One region of the Pseudoalteromonas xiamenensis genome, then DNA from elsewhere that is predicted to be linked to it. Evidence: predicted binding sites of a transcription regulator. Region 1 holds the regulator's gene; each other region holds the start of a gene.
The links. Region 1 encodes sigma-54, which starts transcription at its own class of promoters, with help from an activator protein. Its sites were predicted from a motif close to GTTGGCACGNNNNTNGNNT; they were not measured.
Positions count from the first base shown of each region.

Region 2: glnA (glutamate--ammonia ligase) is a predicted target of sigma-54. The motif match lies at 2,541-2,559, and genes of this name have one in related genera.
Region 3: fliE (flagellar hook-basal body complex protein FliE) is a predicted target of sigma-54. The motif match lies at 5,041-5,059, and genes of this name have one in related genera.

Region 1 covers NZ_CP099917.1:1,701,283-1,708,047, reverse strand. The annotation lists gene rapZ (RNase adapter RapZ) at 1-192, opposite strand, end outside; gene ptsN (PTS IIA-like nitrogen regulatory protein PtsN) at 207-653, opposite strand; gene hpf (ribosome hibernation promoting factor) at 656-943, opposite strand; gene NI389_RS07880 (RNA polymerase factor sigma-54) at 973-2,487, opposite strand; gene lptB (LPS export ABC transporter ATP-binding protein) at 2,547-3,272, opposite strand; gene lptA (lipopolysaccharide transport periplasmic protein LptA) at 3,269-3,790, opposite strand; gene lptC (LPS export ABC transporter periplasmic protein LptC) at 3,780-4,334, opposite strand; gene kdsC (3-deoxy-manno-octulosonate-8-phosphatase KdsC) at 4,331-4,882, opposite strand; gene NI389_RS07855 (KpsF/GutQ family sugar-phosphate isomerase) at 4,885-5,856, opposite strand; gene NI389_RS07850 (calcium/sodium antiporter) at 5,871-6,765, opposite strand, start outside.
Region 2 covers NZ_CP099917.1:2,645,143-2,651,907, reverse strand. The annotation lists gene NI389_RS12325 (DUF2959 domain-containing protein) at 1-252, shown strand, start outside; gene typA (translational GTPase TypA) at 355-2,178, opposite strand; gene glnA (glutamate--ammonia ligase) at 2,622-4,028, shown strand; gene NI389_RS12310 (DUF4124 domain-containing protein) at 4,185-4,706, shown strand; gene glnL (nitrogen regulation protein NR(II)) at 4,742-5,815, shown strand; gene glnG (nitrogen regulation protein NR(I)) at 5,830-6,765, shown strand, end outside.
Region 3 covers NZ_CP099917.1:3,123,501-3,130,265, reverse strand. The annotation lists gene fliI (flagellar protein export ATPase FliI) at 1-1,065, opposite strand, end outside; gene fliH (flagellar assembly protein FliH) at 1,086-1,907, opposite strand; gene fliG (flagellar motor switch protein FliG) at 1,911-2,948, opposite strand; gene fliF (flagellar basal-body MS-ring/collar protein FliF) at 2,941-4,608, opposite strand; gene fliE (flagellar hook-basal body complex protein FliE) at 4,673-5,005, opposite strand; gene NI389_RS14465 (sigma-54-dependent transcriptional regulator) at 5,156-6,583, opposite strand; gene NI389_RS14460 (sensor histidine kinase) at 6,580-6,765, opposite strand, start outside.

The DNA.
Region 1 (6,765 bases):
TTGTTCTTTTGGTAGGTTACGGACGTCAATGCTTACTGCCACTTTGTCATAGTTATCGGCAGAAATACGCACAAGAGAAGGCAATAAATTAACAGGAATATTATCTACGCAATAAAACCCTAAGTCTTCTAAGACTCTTAATGCAACTGATTTTCCGGATCCAGAGCGACCACTGATAATTATAAGTTCCATTTTACCACCTCTACTTAGCTATCCAGTACCTCAAACAATTCTTCATCTGTTTGTGCATGTCGTAAACGACGACAGTATTCTTTGTCCCTAAGTTTATCAGCGATAGTGGCTAAGGTCTTTAGATGTGATTGATGTTCCCCTTCTGGTACGATCAGTCCGACAAATACGTCGACGGGACGATTGTCTATTGCATCGTAATCGATCGCTTCTTGGTTCGTAAGGAGCATGACGAGCGGTTTTTCTATACCGGTTAAACGCCCATGCGGAAGTGCAACACCTTTGCCAATTCCTGTGCTTCCCAGTTTTTCTCGCGCAAGAAGTGCATCAAGGATTTCATGTTGATCTACTTCTGGAAGCTGCTGTTGTGCTAATTCACTAAGATATTCTAGAACGCGCTTTTTACTAGTAAAAAGGACTGCAGCTTTCGTGCAGTCCTTTGAAATGAGTTCGCTAAGTTTCATTGTTAGTGTCGAGTCATCTTTTCTTTATGTTTTATTACTTGACGGTCCAACTTATCCAAGAGTAAATCGATGGCCGCGTACATGTCCTGGTGTTCCGTTGATGCAAAGAGTTCCCCACCATTTACATGTAGAGTTGCTTCTGCTTTATGCGTGAGTTTTTCAACATCTAATATAACGTGAACATTATTGATGTGATCAAAATGTCGCTCCAGCTTCGCAAACTTACTGTTTACATAGTCTCTTAAAGAATCGGTAATTTCTACGTGACGACCAGTTAGATTTAGTTGCATAAGCATTTTTCCTTCTTGAGTTTTACGTCTTAGATCAGGCTTTTACGCTGATTTGACGGTGGTATAGCCAAAGACTCACGATATTTTGCAATCGTACGTCTCGCCACTTGAATTCCTTGTTCCGCTAAAATATCCGCAATTTTGCTATCACTCAATGGTTTAGCTGCATTTTCTGCGGCAATTAGCTTTTTAATGAGCGCTCGTATCGCAGTGGATGAGCACTCACCTCCGTTTTCGGTACTAACATGACTTGAGAAGAAGTATTTCAGTTCAAAAATGCCGCGAGGTGTATGCATGTATTTTTGTGTCGTAACACGTGAAATGGTGGATTCGTGCATTTCGACCATTTCAGCGACATCATTTAACACCATTGGACGCATGGCTTCAGGGCCATGTTCAAAAAAGGCTTGCTGCTGTTTTACGATACAGTTAGCCACTTTCATTAGCGTCTCATTGCGACTTTCTAAACTTTTAATAAACCATTTGGCTTCTTGTAGGTGAGAGCGAATAAACTGGCTATCACTTGAAGAGCGAACGGAACGACTCATTGCGGCGTATTGATCGTTAACACGGATCTTTGGCATGCAATCAGGATTTAATTCAACAACCCAACGGCCTTTGACCTTTTTCACTGATACATCTGGTACCACGTACTCTGGTTCTTCATGGATCACTGAGGCTGCAGGTTTAGGATTGAGGCTATGAATTAGCGTCATGACTTCTTTTAAATCACTTTCTTTAAGCTTAGTCTTTTTCATTAAAGTGCGATAGTCACGACTTGCTAAAAGCTCAATGTGTTCATTAAGTATTTGTTTTGTCTCAGCTAACCAAGGCGTTGATGAATCATATTGGTTTAGTTGGATGCAGAGGCATTCTTGTAAGCTTCTCGCTGCGATACCAATAGGATCAAAGAGTTGAACTCGCTTTAATACAGCTTCTACTTCATCAAGCTCAATGGGTTCTTCTTCATCGCTACCTTCATTCAGACTGTCAACGATGTCTTGTGTTGAAACGGTGAGCGTACCAGACTCATCTACCGCCTCGACAATGGCAACAGCAATGGCACGATCAGTCGGTGAAAATGGGGTGAGTTCAAGTTGCCACATTAGATATTCATGAAGCGTTTCGGTCGTTTCGCCTTGATAGACCATGTCATCGTCTGGCATTGGTCCTGAAGAGGCTGCAGGAGCCGCACTCATGTATTCATCCCAAGTGACGTCCATTGCCAGTTCGTCACTGACCGTATCTTTATTTAGTGCGTCACCGGATTCCATTTCATAGTCAGTGACTTGTTCTTCGAAGTCATTGGAGGGTTCTGATGAACTGGATTCTTGAGATGAGGCATAATCGAAGTCGTCATCTTGTTGGTTATTTTCAGGGGAATTTTCCTGATCATCGACTTCTAATAGGGGATTGCTGTCCAGCGCTTCTTGAATTTCTTGCTGAAGATCTAGCGTGCTCAACTGCAACAAGCGTATTGCTTGCTGCAATTGTGGCGTCATTGTCAGTTGCTGCCCCATGCGGAGCTGTAATGATTGCCTCATGTATCTGTAACAATCCTTTCTCTAGTGTTCAATTCAATTAGGCGACTGTACTACGTAAACTATAGCCTGAATTGTTCGCCTAGGTAGACATCGCGGACGGTTTGATTTGCCAAAACGGATTCAGGAGTACCTGCCGCGATTAATTCACCATGAGAAACAATGTAGGCCTTTTCACAGACATCTAATGTTTCTCTTACGTTGTGGTCCGTGATGAGTACGCCGATACCACGATTTTTTAGGTGTTCGATTATTTTCTTTATATCTAACACTGAAATGGGATCAACGCCAGCAAAAGGCTCATCTAAAAGGATAAATTTTGGCGAAGCGGCCAAAGCGCGAGCAATTTCAACTCGACGACGCTCACCACCGGATAAAGCCATACCCAAACTATCTCTAATGTGTTGAATATTAAACTCATCAAGTAGTTCATTAAGGGTTTGCTCTCGGCCTGCTTTGTTGAGATCTTTACGAGTCTCAAGGATCGCCATCAAATTTTGAAAGACGGTTAGTTTTCGAAAGATAGACGATTCTTGCGGTAAATAACCAATGCCTAACCGCGCTCGGCTATGCATTGGTAACAAAGTGATATCTTGATCGTCGATATGAATCGTTCCCTTGTCACTTGGAACCAATCCAACAATCATGTAAAACGTCGTGGTTTTCCCCGCGCCATTTGGACCGAGTAAGCCAACAATGCTGCCTGCTTCGATACTCAAGCCAACGTTCTTTACGACTTGTCTTCCTTTATAACTTTTTGCTAGGAACTCTGCGCGTAACGTACTCATGGATTACCTTGCTCCTTGCTTTTGTCTTTTTGTTCCGGCACAAGGATGGTACGTACTCGCGACTGGCTTTCATTGCCTCGCTCTGCACTTATGAGCTGTTTTTCCATGTCATAGACAATCACTTCAGCATTAATTTTTTGACCAGCTTGGCTGATTTCAGCCCCACCTTTGATGGTCAGTAAGCGGTTTGCGACGTCATAGCGAACTTCTTTCGCCGTCGCTTTCAAAATGCTGCCGTCATCTTGAGTTTCTTGGAATACGGCTGGATTTCCTGTCGCTACGAGCAATTCTGCATTTTCGCCCATTTCTTCGCGACGATGGACTTCTAATCTGTCCGCTTTAATTTTTCGCTTGCCATGAACGATTTCAACATTCTTTTCAAAAATACCAATGTTGGACTTTAACTGTGCAAGTTGTTTTTCAGCGACGATCGACACAGGTTCAAGCGGCATTGTCACAGCAAAAACCGATGTGCTCATTAAAACCGCGATCAGCGTTATCAAAGGCTTATTTTTCATAGTAAATCGTTCGTGTATGGTTATTAAGTTCAATTGTGTCGGTTTTGAGATCCGCCAATAAACCTTGGCCGGTGATCGTTAAATTTGGACCAGACACAACAACGGGTTGTTCCGAAAGCATTTTTTTATTCGTTATATCAACACGAATATGAGCAGCGTTTATGTGGCTAATCATGCTCGTGTTGTCCATATTTGTGGCAACAACATCCCCTTCCAAAATTAGGGTATTGTTTTCATACAGCGTTGCTTCATTTGCTGTGAGTTGCCAATTCTGTTGCTGGTTATACAAGGTGAATGTCGGCGATTGAAAGTGAGAGAAGCCAAGCTCCTGAAACATTTCAACTTTTATCGCATTTACTGTATGAGTCAGCTGTCCTTCATTGTTGTACATCGACTGTCTTAAGTCCATGGCAATGTAGTCAGGCTGCGCTAGGACATCTTGTCTATCATCTTGAGCTGCTTGCTCGTTTGATAGGTAGGGGGCCCAAAGCCACACCATGACCGCTAGAAAAACGACGAGCAGCAAGGCACGTGAATGACTCATGCACTGGTTCCTTGATAACCTAATGGCTTATTTTGACTCAACATAATTAAATCGGTCAGTTCTCTAACTGCGCCATATCCACCAGGTAACAATGTTGTGTAATGTGATAAATGCCGAATGATTGGATGTGCATCATTTACCGCAACTGCAAACCCAACCTTTTCCATTACTGGCATATCTGGCGAATCATCACCTATATAAGCAATTTCGTCATCGACCAACCCCAGTTTTGCCTTCAAATCAGCATAAGCAATCAGTTTGTCTTCTTGACCTTGATAAATATACTTTACGGTTAAACTAGTCATGCGTTGCTGAACTATTTGTGAATGTCGACCAGTGATAACAGCCACTTCTACGCCTGATTGGATCAAGGCTTTGATGCCGAAGCCATCTTTCGTGTTGAATGCTTTAAGTTCTTCACCATGATTACCCAAATAGATGCGACCATCTGAGAATACACCATCAATATCACAGATTAGTAATTTGATTTTCTTGGCTTTGTTGAACACTACATCGCTAACAGGTTGGTATAGTTCTGCAAACTGCATGGTTAAAGCACTCCCGCTTTGAGTAAATCTTGCATATTAAGTGCACCAATTGGACGGTTTTGACTATCAACGACAATAAGACCGTTAATGCGTTTTCTTTCCATGATATTTAGCGCTTCGGCAGCGAGCATTTCTGGATTCGCGGTGGTGCATTTTCGTGTCATGACGTTTTCAATCGTGGTCGAATGGATGTCAATGCGTTGTTCAATAATACGACGTAGATCGCCGTCAGTGAAAATCCCAACCATGCGGCCAAAACCATCGACGACAGAGGTCATGCCGAGGCCTTTAGCTGAAATTTCAAAAAGGGCAGCTGTGACCGTTTGATTAAGTTCAACTCTTGGTACCTGAGTTTCTTTATGCATGATGTCATCAAGTGTAAGAAGTAAACGGCGGCCCAGACTTCCACCAGGGTGTGACAGCGCAAAATCATCCGCGGTAAAACCTCTTGCTTCGAGCAGAGCGACGGCTAGTGCGTCGCCCATGACGAGGGTCGCGGTTGTACTTGCAGTAGGCGCGAGCCCTAATGGGCACGCCTCTTGAGAAACGGTGACTTGGATATGACAATTAGCAAGCTTAGCCATCGAAGATTGGGCATTCCCTGTCATAGCGATAATGTATGCACCTATTCGTTTTATGACAGGAACTATGTTGAGGATTTCGCTAGTTTCTCCTGAGTTGGAAATAAGCAAAACAACATCGTCTTTAGTGATCATGCCTAAGTCGCCATGACTCGCTTCACCAGGGTGTACAAAGAAAGCGGGTGTACCCGTTGACGCAAGCGTAGCAGCAATTTTATTACCTACATGACCGGATTTTCCCATTCCGACGACAATGATCCTGCCTTGGCAATCAAACATGGTTTGGCATGCCGTGTCGAAGTTGACATCAACATACTGTTTTATTTCCGAGATAGCTTGTCGTTCGATATCGATGACGCGTTGTGCACTTGAGATAAAGTTGGTTTCTGACATGCCTTACCCAAAAACTAAATAATAAAATAAAGATATGCGAAAAACGCAACAACCAATACACCGCCTTCTAAACGGTTTATACGTCGCATGCCTTTTATATTTAGGCTCATTACGACTAAAATCAATGCAGCTGCGAGCATGACGTAAATATCTCTGCTGGATACTGCGCTATCAATGGTTGCAGGGTGAATCAAACCACCAATAGAGAGGACGGCGAGAATATTAAAAATATTGGAACCAATAATATTACCAAGCGCGAGGTCGTCTTCATTTTTCATTGCACCAGCGATGGAGGCTGCAAGTTCTGGCAAACTCGTGCCAATCGCAATTATTGTTAACCCTATAAGTAAATCGCTCATGCCAAAGTATTTGGCAATATCCACAGCCGCATCGACTAAGTATCCAGAACTTACCGGCAACATAATCATACCAATAATCAGCCAGAATACCGCTTTAGAGGTTTTGACCCCCTCCGGAATTTCGTCACACGTTTCGCTTACCAGAGGGTCTTCGTTGTCGGTGTTGTTTTTCGTGATGTAAATGAGACCGAAGATAAACATCACAAAGCCTATCATAAGCACGACCGCTTCGTGAAAGCTGAAATAATTATCATGGAAAATGTACCAAGCACTGAGCGAAACAATGATTAGAATTGGCATTTCACGTCTCAGAATGCCAGAGCTGACCGCCAAAGGGCGAATTAAGGCCGTAGCACCGAGGACTAAAAGAACGTTAGTGATATTCGAACCGACCACGTTTCCGACTGCTGTATCTGTTTTTCCAGCAAGTGCAGCTTGAGCTGCTACCATCATTTCAGGAGCTGATGAACCCATCGCAACAATAGTCAGGCCAATGATCAAAGAAGGAACACCAAAATTTTTGGCAAGTGCTGCGGCACCAAAGACGAAT
Region 2 (6,765 bases), 940 kb from region 1:
CTCAGCCAAACTAAACGTCAGTTTGAAAAACTACTGCGTTCCATGCGCACGAGTGAAAGTAAAATGGATCCCGTTTTGGCCTCTTTAAAAGACAATGTGCTTTATTTAAAACACAATCTGAACGCCCAAGCGGTCGCCGCGATCCGTGGAGAGTTTACGAATTTAAAACGCGATATTCAGACCTTGATCACCGACATGAACCGCTCGATTGCTGACTCGAATCGCTTTATCGAACAAATGAATAAAGGATAATATCAGCGTATTCAAGGCACTGATGTAAGCACGCCCTTACTAAACGCTGACGAAAAGACATAAAAAAACCCGCCAAAAGCGGGTTTTTTATTCAGCAATCGATTAGTCTTTCGGTTGACGTGATGCGCGCTTACGCTCATTTTCTGTCAGTAACTTTTTACGAATACGGATATTCAAAGGTGTTACTTCAACTAGTTCGTCGTCGTCGATGAACTCAAGCGCTTGCTCTAGAGACATGATGATTGGTGGCACAAGGTTTTGTGCTTCATCAGTACCCGCAGCACGAACGTTCGTTAACTGCTTCGCTTTCAACGCGTTAACTGTAAGGTCATTGTCACGGCTGTGAATACCAATCACCATACCTTCGTATACTTCCACACCATGACCGATGAATAGACGACCACGCTCTTGAAGGTTGAATAGTGCGTTAGTTAGCGCTTTACCTGCTGCGTTCGCAATTAGAACACCGTTCTTACGTTGACCGATGTTACCGCCTTTGTGTGGGCCGTAATGCGAGAACGTGTGGTAAAGAAGACCAGAACCTGATGTCAACGTCATGAATTCAGTTTGGAAACCGATAAGACCACGGCTAGGCATCATAAAGTCTAAACGTACACGACCTTTGCCATCTGGACACATGTCTGTCATTTCAGCTTTACGTAAGCCAAGCTGTTCCATCACTGAACCTTGGTGTTCTTCTTCAAGGTCAACCGTTACTGTTTCATACGGCTCTTCAAGCACGCCATCCACAGTACGTAGAATTACTTCAGGGCGAGACACCGCAAGCTCATAACCTTCACGACGCATGTTTTCAATTAGGATACCTAAGTGAAGTTCACCACGGCCTGACACACGGAAGCTGTCAGGGTTTTCAGTGTCTTCAACACGAAGTGCTACGTTGTGTACGAGTTCTGCTGTTAAACGCTCACGAATGTTACGTGACGTAACAAACTTACCATCACGGCCAGAGAACGGTGACGTGTTTACAGAGAACGTCATTGTTACTGTTGGCTCGTCAACTGACAGAGGAGGAAGCGCTTCTACGTTGTTTGGACAACAAATCGTATCAGAGATCTTTAATTCGCCAAGACCTGTAATTGCTACGATGTCACCTGCTGTTGCAACTTCAACTTCGTGACGGTCAAGACCCATGTAACCTAATACTTGGCCTACTTTACCATTACGTTTCGTGCCATCAGCACCAACAACCGTAACCTGTTGGTTTACTTTAACTGAACCACGCTTGATACGACCAACCCCGATTACACCTACGTAAGAGTTGTAGTCAAGCTGAGAGATCTGCATTTGGAAGGCACCAGCTGGGTCAGCATCTGGAGCTGATACACAGTCAACGATAGTTTGGAACATCGCTTCCATGTTGTCTGATGGCTCGTCTAGATCAAGTGTTGCCCAACCGTTGATTGCCGATGCATAAATTACTTTGAAATCTAACTGTTCGTCAGTTGCACCTAAGTTGTCGAATAGATCGAAAACTTGATCCATAACCCAATCAGGGCGAGCACCTGGCTTATCAACTTTGTTGATTACAACGATTGGTTTCAAACCTTGAGCAAACGCTTTTTGCGTTACGAAACGCGTTTGCGGCATTGGACCTTCTTGAGCATCAACGAGAAGTAATACCGAGTCAGCCATTGACAGTACGCGCTCTACTTCACCACCGAAGTCGGCGTGTCCCGGTGTGTCTACGATGTTGATACGGTAGTCATTCCACTTGATAGCTGTGTTTTTTGCTAGGATTGTAATACCACGTTCTTTTTCAAGATCGTTCGAATCCATAACACGTTCGTCATTGCCGCCACGTTTTTGTAACGTGCCAGATTGCTCAAGTAGTTTGTCAACCAATGTCGTTTTACCGTGGTCAACGTGCGCGATAATTGCAATATTTCTTAACTTTTCGATGCTCATATTCTTACTCAAAGAAGTTTTAATCCCAGTGATCCTAGTCGATCCGCACAAAATTGCGCGCCCGAGATGCCCAATATGGTTATAAAAGGTCGCGTATTATCCCCTATAACGCGAATGGATGAAAGTTTATGCAAGATTATTTTTATATGACACGCCAATTCATTTAGAAATAGTGTGCCAAACATGCGCTTTTTCGTTGCTGAATTTCAAAAGTTAACTACCCTTGTGTAGCACCTTTTAAAGGTCAGAAAACGCATCAATTGTTGCACCAAAAAATTGCACCTTAGCACCATTTTGGTGCATTTTGTTGTTTCTATATTTTAACATTTAAAATAAACACTTATTAATCATAGCATTACAACCTTGGCACAAAACAAGCTTACTAGTTGGCAAATGCAGTACAAAATGCAGCAAAAATTAACCCCATTCCCATCGGAGGACACATGTCACAATCGGTTTTAGATTTTATGAAAGAGCATGACGTTAAGTTTGTTGACTTACGTTTCACGGATACAAAAGGTAAAGAACAACACGTATCTATTCCACATCATCAAGCCGACGAAGCATTTTTCGAAGATGGCAAGATGTTTGATGGCTCTTCAATCGCTGGTTGGAAACACATTAATGAATCAGATATGGTTCTTATGCCTGATCAAGCGTCAGTAAAATTAGACCCGTTCTCTGAAGAAACAACAATGATCGTACGTTGTGACGTTTTAGAGCCAGCAACGATGCAAGGTTACGAGCGTGACCCACGTTCAGTTGCAAAACGCGCAGAAGAGTTCATGCGTTCAACAGGTATTGCTGACACCGTTCTTTTTGGCCCAGAGCCAGAGTTTTTCCTATTTGACGACGTAAAATACAAAACAGACATGTCTGGTTCAATGTACAAAATCGATGCTAAAGAAGCAGCGTGGAACTCAGACCGTGATTACGAAGAAGGCAATACAGGTCACCGCCCTGGTGTGAAAGGCGGTTACTTCCCAGTTTCACCTGTTGATTCATCTCAAGATTGGCGTTCAGCAACGTGTCTTGTGCTTGAAGAAATGGGTCACGTAGTTGAAGCGCACCATCACGAAGTAGCTACAGCGGGTCAAAACGAAATCGCTTGTCGTTTCAATACAATGGTATTGAAAGCGGACGAAATTCAAGAAATGAAATACGTCATCCACAACATGGCTCATTTATACGGCAAAACAGCTACGTTCATGCCTAAGCCTATCGTTGGCGACAACGGTTCAGGTATGCACTGTCACCAATCACTCGCAAAAGATGGCAAAAACCTATTTGCTGGCGACAAGTATGGCGGTCTTTCTGAAACTGCACTTTACTACATTGGCGGTATCATCAAGCACGCTAAAGCAATCAACGCATTTACAAACCCTGCGACTAACTCATACAAGCGTTTAGTACCTGGTTTCGAAGCACCTGTAATGCTTGCTTACTCTGCGCGTAACCGCTCTGCATCTATCCGTATCCCAGTTGTTCCATCTGAGAAAGGTCGTCGTATCGAAGTACGTTTCCCAGATCCAGCTGCAAACCCATACCTAGCATTCGCAGCACAGCTAATGGCTGGTCTTGACGGTATCCGCAACAAGATCCACCCTGGCGATGCAATGGACAAAGATTTGTACGATCTACCTGCAGAAGAAGCAGCTGAGATCCCAACTGTTGCTGCATCACTTCAAGAAGCACTAGATTGCCTAGACGCAGACCGTGAATTCTTAACTCAAGGTGGTGTATTCACTGACGACCTAATCGATGCATACATCGGCCTTAAGTCAAAAGAAGTGGAAAAACTGAACATGACGACTCACCCTGTTGAGTTCGAAATGTACTACAGCGTATAACCTCCATCATACGTTGTAGTGTTGTGCCGCTCATTATTTGAGTGCACTCACTCTTAAATCATATGTGTTCTCAAGCCCGCTTTTTGCGGGCTTTTTTATGGTAATTTGAGTCGTTCTAGACTACAGTTAACGATGCAATGTTAATCTAGGTATATTATGGACTTACGATGGTTTTTAGTGCTGTTACTGTGTGCATCAAGCGCAGCACTGGCAGCTACGTCGAAAAAAATTTATCGCTGGAAAGATGAGAACGGCAATTGGGTATTTTCTGATGTGCCACGTAAAGGCGCCGAGGAAATTCGCCTTCAGCATAATTCACTGAACATGCCACAAGAAGACATCAGTGTCCTTGACGTTGTCGACCCCCCAAAAGCGATAAATTACAGTGTTGCTATTACCTCCCCGACAAACGAGCAGACGATCCGTGAAAACACCGGTTCGTTGTACGTCACCGGGAGAATTGAACCTCGATTTATGCCAAACATGCAAGTACAACTGTTTCTAAATGGGCAAGCCGCATCCGAAAAACAAAACAGCGCTGCATTTGCCTTGCGTGACATTCCTCGTGGTGAGCATTCTTTGCAAATCAAACTTTACGACGAAACAGGTAAGATGATAGCTGTCAGCAAGCCATCAGTGTTCTTTTTACATCGTGCAACCAGCATTAAAAAATCCTAAAACAATACTGCACCACATTGGTGCATGGATGACCCATGATTGATCACACCTCTCCTTCTAAGCTCCAATCGATATGGCAAAATCTCTCTACCGCTGTGTTATTACTTGATAAAGAGATGCAAATTGTCGAAGCAAATAACAGTGCGAGCGAGCTATTTGGCCTAGGCCTAAAGCGCCTTATCAACCAGCCTATCCATTCGCTATTTCATCACCACAATTTGGATTTGGAACGCATAGCCCATTATGCGCTCGATGATGGGGTAGATTGCCAGCAGCACAGAGTAGACGTAGTGTTCGTTGATTCTCGACACGCGACTTTGGCGGTTTACGCAAGCCGAGTTGCGCTCGAATCACAACGGTATATTTTATTGGAATGCCGCCGTACAGATGATGAAATTCGCTACGATCAAGCATCACAACAGCATCATCAATATCAAGCCGCTCGTAATCTGATCAGAGGTCTCGCGCATGAAATTAAAAATCCTTTAGGTGGGATCCGCGGAGCGGCGCAATTATTGCAGTACGAGGTTGATCAGCAAGAACGAGAAGAATGCGCTGCGCTTATAATTGAACAAGCCGACCGTTTAAGTGAATTGGTAGATAGATTACTTGGGCCAAATCAACGCCCAAAAACTGCACCGTGCAACATTCACCAAACTCTGGAGTCGGTTATAAAATTAAGTGCTTTTGATAATGCGATCCCTATCAAAGTGGTCAAAGATTATGATCCGAGCATTCCTGATATTGTGATTGATGCAGCTAAAATTCAGCAAGTGTTACTCAACATCATGAGAAACGCGCAACAGGCACTCCACGACACGGAAGAAGCGACGATTACAATTAAAACGCGTATCAAACATCGCTTGAGACGAGGCGATAGAATGATGAAGAAAGCGCTTCTGATCCGAATTACTGATAATGGTCCAGGGATAGCGCAGGAGTTAAAAGAAACGCTGTTTTACCCCATGATCACGAACAAAGATGGGGGATCCGGACTTGGCTTATCGATTGCTCAAACACTCATTGAACAACACAATGGCATGATTGATTGCGATAGTTGGCCTGGATACACCGAATTTAATATTTATTTGCCATTTGACAACCAGTAAGGCAGGAGCAAACGATGAAATCAGTGTGGCTTGTAGACGATGATGCCTCCATTCGCTTTGTCCTTGATAAGGCGCTGACGCGCGCAGGATTTGAAACGGAAACCTTTGCCAACGCGCAGGACGTCTTAACGGCGTTGACCTATGGTCAGCCAGCCGTTCTCGTTTCGGATGTACGTATGCCTGGAATCGATGGGATGGCGCTCCTTGAAAGCATTCACTCTGATTATCCTCAACTGCCCGTGATCATTATTACGGCTCATTCAGATCTTGATTCCGCCGTCAATGCCTTTCAAAAAGGGGCCTTCGAATACTTAGCAAAACCTTTTGACCTAGAGGAGGCGGTAAGCCTTGTCGAGCGAGCCTATCGTGCGTCAAATGAAAGTAAAAAAACGAAACGCAAAGTAGAACCGCAGTCACGTTCAGAAATCATTGGCGAAGCACCCGCGATGCAAGAGGTTTTCCGTGCAATAGGTAAACTGTCGGCCTCGAGCATGAGTGTACTCATAAATGGCGAATCAGGTACCGGCAAAGAGTTGGTGGCCAGTGCCCTTCACAACCACAGTCCGCGAAAAGAAAATCCATTTATCGCGCTCAATATGGCTGCTATTCCAAAGGATTTAGTGGAGTCGGAGCTCTTTGGTCATGAAAAAGGCGCGTTTACAGGCGCGGATACGATGCGTCGAGGCCGTTTTGAGCAAGCCGATGGTGGCACATTATTTTTAGATGAAATTGGCGACATGCCATTAGATGTACAAACCCGCTTGCTACGCGTACTGGCCGATGGCGAGTTTTACCGCGTCGGTGGCCACAACAGTGTCCGCGTTAACGTTCGAATTATCGCGGCGACGCACCAAAATCTTGAAGACCGAGTGAAAAAAGGCCAATTTCGTGAAGATTTATTTCACCGTCTCAATGTTGTGCGTTTGCGTTTACCACCATTACGCGAACGC
Region 3 (6,765 bases), 1.4 Mb from region 1:
GTCAATGGCTGGGTAATGACCACTGTCCGCCAATTCGCGTGACAAAACAATGTGACCGTCCAAAATCGCACGAGCTGCATCCGCAATTGGGTCTTGTAAGTCATCCCCTTCACTCAGTACGGTAAAAAATGCGGTGATGGATCCCTGTCCTTCTCCACCATTTCCAGCCCGCTCAACCAAAGCGGGTAATTTGGCAAACACCGACGGTGGGTATCCTTTGGTTGCAGGGGGCTCACCGACGGCGAGCGCGATTTCACGTTGCGCCATGGCATACCGAGTTACAGAATCAAGGAGAAGCAAAACGTTTAATCCTTGGTCTCGAAAGTACTCAGCAATCGTTACCGCACTCTCACAACCTTTTAAACGCATTAACGGAGATGCATCAGCAGGAGCTGCAACAACAACGGAACGTTTACGTCCCTCAACACCCAGAATTTCTTCGATAAACTCTTTAACCTCACGGCCACGTTCGCCAACAAGACCAACCACAATCACATCGGCTTCACTACCACGGGTCATCATGCCAAGCAGAACGGATTTACCAACACCACTTCCCGCGAATAATCCCATACGTTGGCCCTGTCCAACCGTGATAATGCTGTTAATTGCTCGCACGCCAACGTCCATCGGCGCGTCGATTGGACGTCTTGCTAATGGATTTATTGGTTCAGCGGCAAACTTAAGGTGAGTTTCTGCATCAATGGCACCAAGTCCATCAAGCGGGCGACCAAGCCCATCGACCACACGACCTAGCAGCCCCATACCTACAGGAAGGCCCGCGTCATGCAATTTAGGAATAACTCGGGCCCCTGGCAACACACCCGAAATGTGATCATTCGGCATCAAGTACAACGTGTCATCATTAAAACCGACTACTTCTGCATCGATAAATCCACGTGCCGTTTCAATTTTACACTGACTACCAACAGGCGCACTAAGGCCTTTTGCTTCAAGAGTGAGTCCCACTACACGCGTTAGGCTGCCAGCAACCGCAACGGCATAGGGTTTAATAAACTTGTGATATTTACTCAGCCGCTTGGCGACTGGTGATTCGATTTCACTCATTGATGCATGACATTGGTATTTTAGATACCACTATCATGCAAAAATGTGTCCAATATTTCACGGATACGGTTTTTAACCGTCATATCGATAGAAGATTGAGCGGTTTTGACCTCACAACCTCCACGTTCTAAGGTGGGTTCAGGGATTAAATGCCAGCCTCTGTCCGCAATAGCATTTTCACCATAACTGTCTTTAACTAACTCTAAATCTTCAGGATTTAAGTGAATTCTGACTTTTGCTTCATTCAGCGGTAGTGCATCCATCGCCTTTTTTAGTGCTTGAAGAATAAGCGTAGGGTCCAACGAAAGCTGTTTAAAAATAACGGCTTCCGCCAAAGAAGCCGCCAAGGCAACCACTTGTTTCTCAGCCTGCTCATCAATTCGCTCTAATGGAGATTGCATTGCGTCAAAGATTTGACCAAGCATACCAAGCTTTTCTTCTATCAGAGGCTTCGTTTCCTCGAAACCTTGAGTTCGCCCAAGCTCTAAACCTTCTTTATAACCCGCTTCTTTTCCTTCACTAACGCCTTTATCAAAACCGTCAATGTAACCTTGCTCGTGGCCCTGTTTGATACCTTCGTCAAAAGCATCTTGGCGAATTTGCTCAAGCTCTTCCAACGTTAGTTTTGGGAAGTCAGGTTCATCAGGCGTTTCAATCACTTCATCTTGAAGGTGTTCTTTTTTTCTGTATATTTCTTCAAGTGGCGTACCCATGGCCGTAGAACGGCCACGCAATTTTCTCTCATCTCGAGACACATCGGGTATCGGCCAGTTCTTTAGAAGCTCTTCTACAGATTCGTCTAAATGAATTGGTTTGCCGCGGTACATTTTTGGATCTGCCATGGCTTATAGGAACTCCTCACCGCCGCCGCCGCCAAGCATGATCTCACCCGAGTCGGCCAAACGACGCGCTGTTGAAAGGATTTCTTTCTGCGCAGCTTCCACTTCACTGATCCGAACTGGCGGCATTGCTTCAAGGTCATCTGCCAACATCTCAGCCGCACGCTTTGACATATTCTTAAGAATTTTCTCTTTAAGTGAATCGTCAGCACCTTTCATTGCTTTCATCAGTACATCTTGCTGAACTTCACGAAGGATCGCTTGAATACCTCTGTCTTCAACATCCAACAAGTTCTCAAATACAAACATAAGATCTTGAATCTGTTGCGACATTTCTTCGTCGTGCTCACGGATTGAATCCATAAGCTGGCCTTCTACGTTGGTATCCAAATAGTTCATGATGTCTGCAGCGGCTTTCAAGCCACCCATTTTCGCCGCTTGAGCACCGGCTTGACCTGCGAACTGCTTCTCCATGATTTCATTAAGTTCTTGAAGTGCTGCAGGTTGAACCTCTTCTAAGTTCGCGATACGCATCATCAAGTCTAAGCGAACCTTTTCAGGAAATTGAGATAAAATCTCTGCCGATTGTTCTGGTTCTAAATAAGATAAAACTATGGTTTGGATCTGCGGGTGTTCATTGCGAATAATGTTTGCTACTTGCTTAGAATCCATCCACTTTAATGAATCTAGGCCTTTTGCACCTGAACCCATGACAATTTGATCGATAAGACTTGCAGCCTTATCTTCACCAAGTGCTGCGGTAAGTGCTTTACGAATAAACTCTTCCGATTGGAAACCAATCGTACTAAAGCTTTGGATCTGTTCGATAAATAAGTTATGAACGGCCGCAATTTTAGCTTGTGACAAATCATCAAGCGACGCCATTGCCATACCCACTTTCTGCACTTGCTTTGGTTCTAAGTGTTTTAAAATTTGTGCTGCATCTTCTTCGGATAAACTCAGTAGCAGAATGGCCGCTTTATCAACCCCGTCGAGTTTATTGACATCATAACCTGCGGGCAATTTTTTTTCTTCATCAGTCATCTTCAGTCAACCATGCTTTTACTACTTGAGACGAGAGTTCAGGTTCATTTGCAACCAGCGCACGAACCGCTTTCAATAAATCTTCATCACCATGTAAATCGGGCAGCTGCAATGTACCATCCGAATTGAAACCAACTGCAGATGCGTCAAATTCCGTATTGAGCAAATCAAGAGTACTATCACCAATGTCTACACCAGCAGTAAGTGCATCTTCATCATACGCTTCCAATGTATCATCTGGGTAAATGAGGCGTTTCAACATAGGTCTGACAACCGCAAGGATGAGTACAATAATGACTAACGCACCAGCACCTAAACGGGCGAGCTTGATGAACCATTCTTGCTCCCAAAGTGGTAACTCTGCAGCTTCAGTTAAATCTTCACGAACAAACGGGACAGTAACGACTTCAAGCGCATCGCCACGTTGTAAGTCAAACCCTATACCACCTTGTAATAGGCGGCGGATGTTCGTTATTTCTTCTTGTGAACGTGGCGCTAAGGTCGCTTTACCATCCGCTCCCGGTGTCGGAATATAATCTACCGCAACAGAAACACTTACTCGACGGATAACACCGGTTTGCTGGCGCTTATGAGAAATAGTCGTATCAAGTTCATAGTTACGAGTTGCTTCTTTTTGTGAGCGACTTGACGCACTGCTAGAACCGTTACTACCGTTAGCCACTTCTGGAATATTCGAATTGACCGGAGGTTGATTTGTCAAAGCCCCTGGAATGCCAGCGGCAAGGCCACCTACGTTATTTTCTTCAAACGTTGTTTCGCTACGTACAGCAGGAAGGTCTGGGTTGTAACGTTTTTGTGTTTCTTCGACTGCGCTAAAATCCATCGTTAAGTCAACTTGCGCGGTGTAATTGCCAAGTCCAACCACTGGAATCAGAATACCATCAATTTTTTCAAGGTACTCTTGTTCTCGTTTTCGTTCTATTTCAAATTCTTTACGTGAGCGTGCCGACAGCGAATCTTGAGACCCTGAATTTAACAGTCTACCATTTTGATCCGTTACGGTTACTTTAGACGGTTCAAGTCCATGTACCGCCGAAGCAATAATGTCGACTATGGAATCAACTTCTTCGCTATTTAATGTTTTGCCACGGCGCAGTGTCACCACGACGGTTGCTGATGGTTTTTTCTCAATGCGCGCAAAAACATTTTCTTTTGGAATGGCCAACAACACTTTCGCACGAGATATATCTTGTAATTCTTCAATCGTGCGAGCGAGTTGTTGCTCTCTTGAATGTTTTAGACGCTCACGCTCTAGACGCTGACTTACCCCAAAGCCCATATCTTGCATTAAGATATCCGTACCATTACTCGGCTCTTGAGTCAGACCTTCACGCGACATTTGTAGCTTGATACTCTGGTATTCCGTTTCCGGCACCATAATGGTGTTGCCTTCAAGCTGATATTCTATTTTTTGGGCGTCAAGGAAATCAAGCGTTTGAATAAGTTCTTCAGTCGGGTATTTACCTAGTGGACGCATGTCCGGTTGGCGTGCCCAAATAATGATAAAAATTGCAATAGCCAAACAAATCGCCAACGCGATGACCAACGTAACTTGACGCAGCATATCAACGCCACTTAAGGCACCAAAATAGCCAGACTTCTGCTCTTGTTGTTCTGCCCCTTCCGCGCCCGATTCCATAGAATCGTCAGTCAGCGTTAGGTCAGTTGATTGCTTCGTAGCCACGATGTTGCTCCACTACCAATTAAACTGGCATGCTCATGATTTCTTTATACGACTCTACTAGTTTGTTGCGCACTTGGACAGTCGCTTCAAACGCAACAGATGCTTTTTGGGACGCAATCATTACTTCCGCTAATGATACACTGCGATCACCCATTTCCATTGCTGTTACTTTGGATTTTGCCTCTTTTTGCAATCCATTAACAGTATTAATCGCATCTGCCAATAAATCACCAAATTGATTTGTTGACGAAGGAGCAGCCGTTTTAATTGTAGTCGACTCTACACGGTTTCTGGAAGCTTCCGTCGCCATCGACTGCATTTCTTGGAATAACGAAGTCGCGTTAATATTCATTTTGGTATCCTCGATACATTTACTTAATAGGGTAAATGCATTTTTCATACCAAAATAAGTAACTAATTTTCAATAAGTTACTTGATAATATTGTATGCCAATTCGTTGACGGGATCAAAAAAGCGAGCGTTTGCTCGCTTTTTGTTTAAATTATGCAGGGACTGGCAAACCGAGATCGCGCATTTTAGCCAGTTTGTAACGGAGAGTTCGCGGACTGATACCTAGTGCATCAGCAACTTCTTTTCGTTTACCTTGAAAACGCGTCAACGTATCGAGAATGATTTTATGCTCAGTGTCTTGCAACTCCGCCTTATAACTAAAGCCTTCATCACTTTCATCGTCCGCAACATTCAACTGCCAGACAGGTTCGATACGTTGAGTAGACTCCACAATCGTCTCATTTACTGTGGTGGTATTCATTTTGGAATCAGACTGAGCAAAAGCCTCACTCGGTTCAAAGTTCTCAATGAAGATATCACCGACTTCAATTTGACCTTGAGAATGCAATATCAATGCACGTTGCACCACGTTATCCAATTCACGGACGTTACCGGGCCAAGAATGTTGCATTAATCGATATTTTGCGGCTTCGCTCATCGTTGGAATCACTTGGCCTGCTTTAGTACAATGACGCGCCACTAGATGTTCAGCCAAAACAACAATATCCAGAGGTCTTTGACTTAGCGGTTTCCACGTGAGTGGAAATACATTAAGTCGATAGTACAAGTCTTCTCTGAATTTACCTTCTGCAACAGCTTCTTTTAAATCGCGGTTACTGGTTGCTAATACGCGCACGTCTAATTCTATTGTCTTGCGACCACCAAGACGCTCTACCTCGCGCTCTTGCAGTACACGTAGTAGTTTCGCTTGCAGCGCGAGGTCCATCTCGGTAATTTCATCAAGCAAAATAGTCCCTTTTTGCGCTTGTTCAAATTTACCTGGACAGGCTTGGATTGCCCCCGTAAATGCCCCTTTTTCATAGCCAAACAACGTAGCTTCAAGCATGTTTTCAGGAATCGCAGCACAGTTAATGGCGACAAATGCTTCCCCACTGCGAGGCGACTTGTCATGAATATAACGTGCGAGTACTTCTTTACCTGAGCCACTAGGGCCTAAGACCATTACACTCGCATCTGAACGAGCAACTTTTGCGGCTAACTCAAGCAACTGCAAAGAACTAGGATCTGCAACAACTGGCCCATCTGTTTCTTTTTCCTTTTCAGGTAGGTAACGACTTACCATGTTCAAAAGCACTTCCGGTGCAAATGGTTTAGCCATGTAATCAATCGCCCCTAAACGCATCGCTTCTACCGCATCGTCAATCGTCGCATACGCGGTCATCATCAAAACAGGTAGCTCAGGGTAATTGAGTTTTATACTGCGAAGTAAATCGAGCCCACTCATTGCCCCCATTTGCACATCACTCACCACTAAAGAAAATTTATGCTGCTTTAGTAATAACATTGCGGACTCGGCGCTGTTCGCTTCTACGCATTCAATACCTGAAATCATCAATGTATCAATCAGCGCTTCGCGCAATCCCGCATCGTCTTCAACGACTAGTACCATGTTGTTCATACAACCTCCCTAAGCGTTTCATGTGGTGCAGATTCCGCGGAAACGGAATTTATTTCTGCAGAATCCGAATTGAGGATAGGTAAGACGATGCTAAAACATGCGCCACCAGCGTCCGTATTGCGAACTTGAACTTTGCCTTGATGCGCATTCGCAACGCTGCTTACCACCGCAAGCCCTAGACC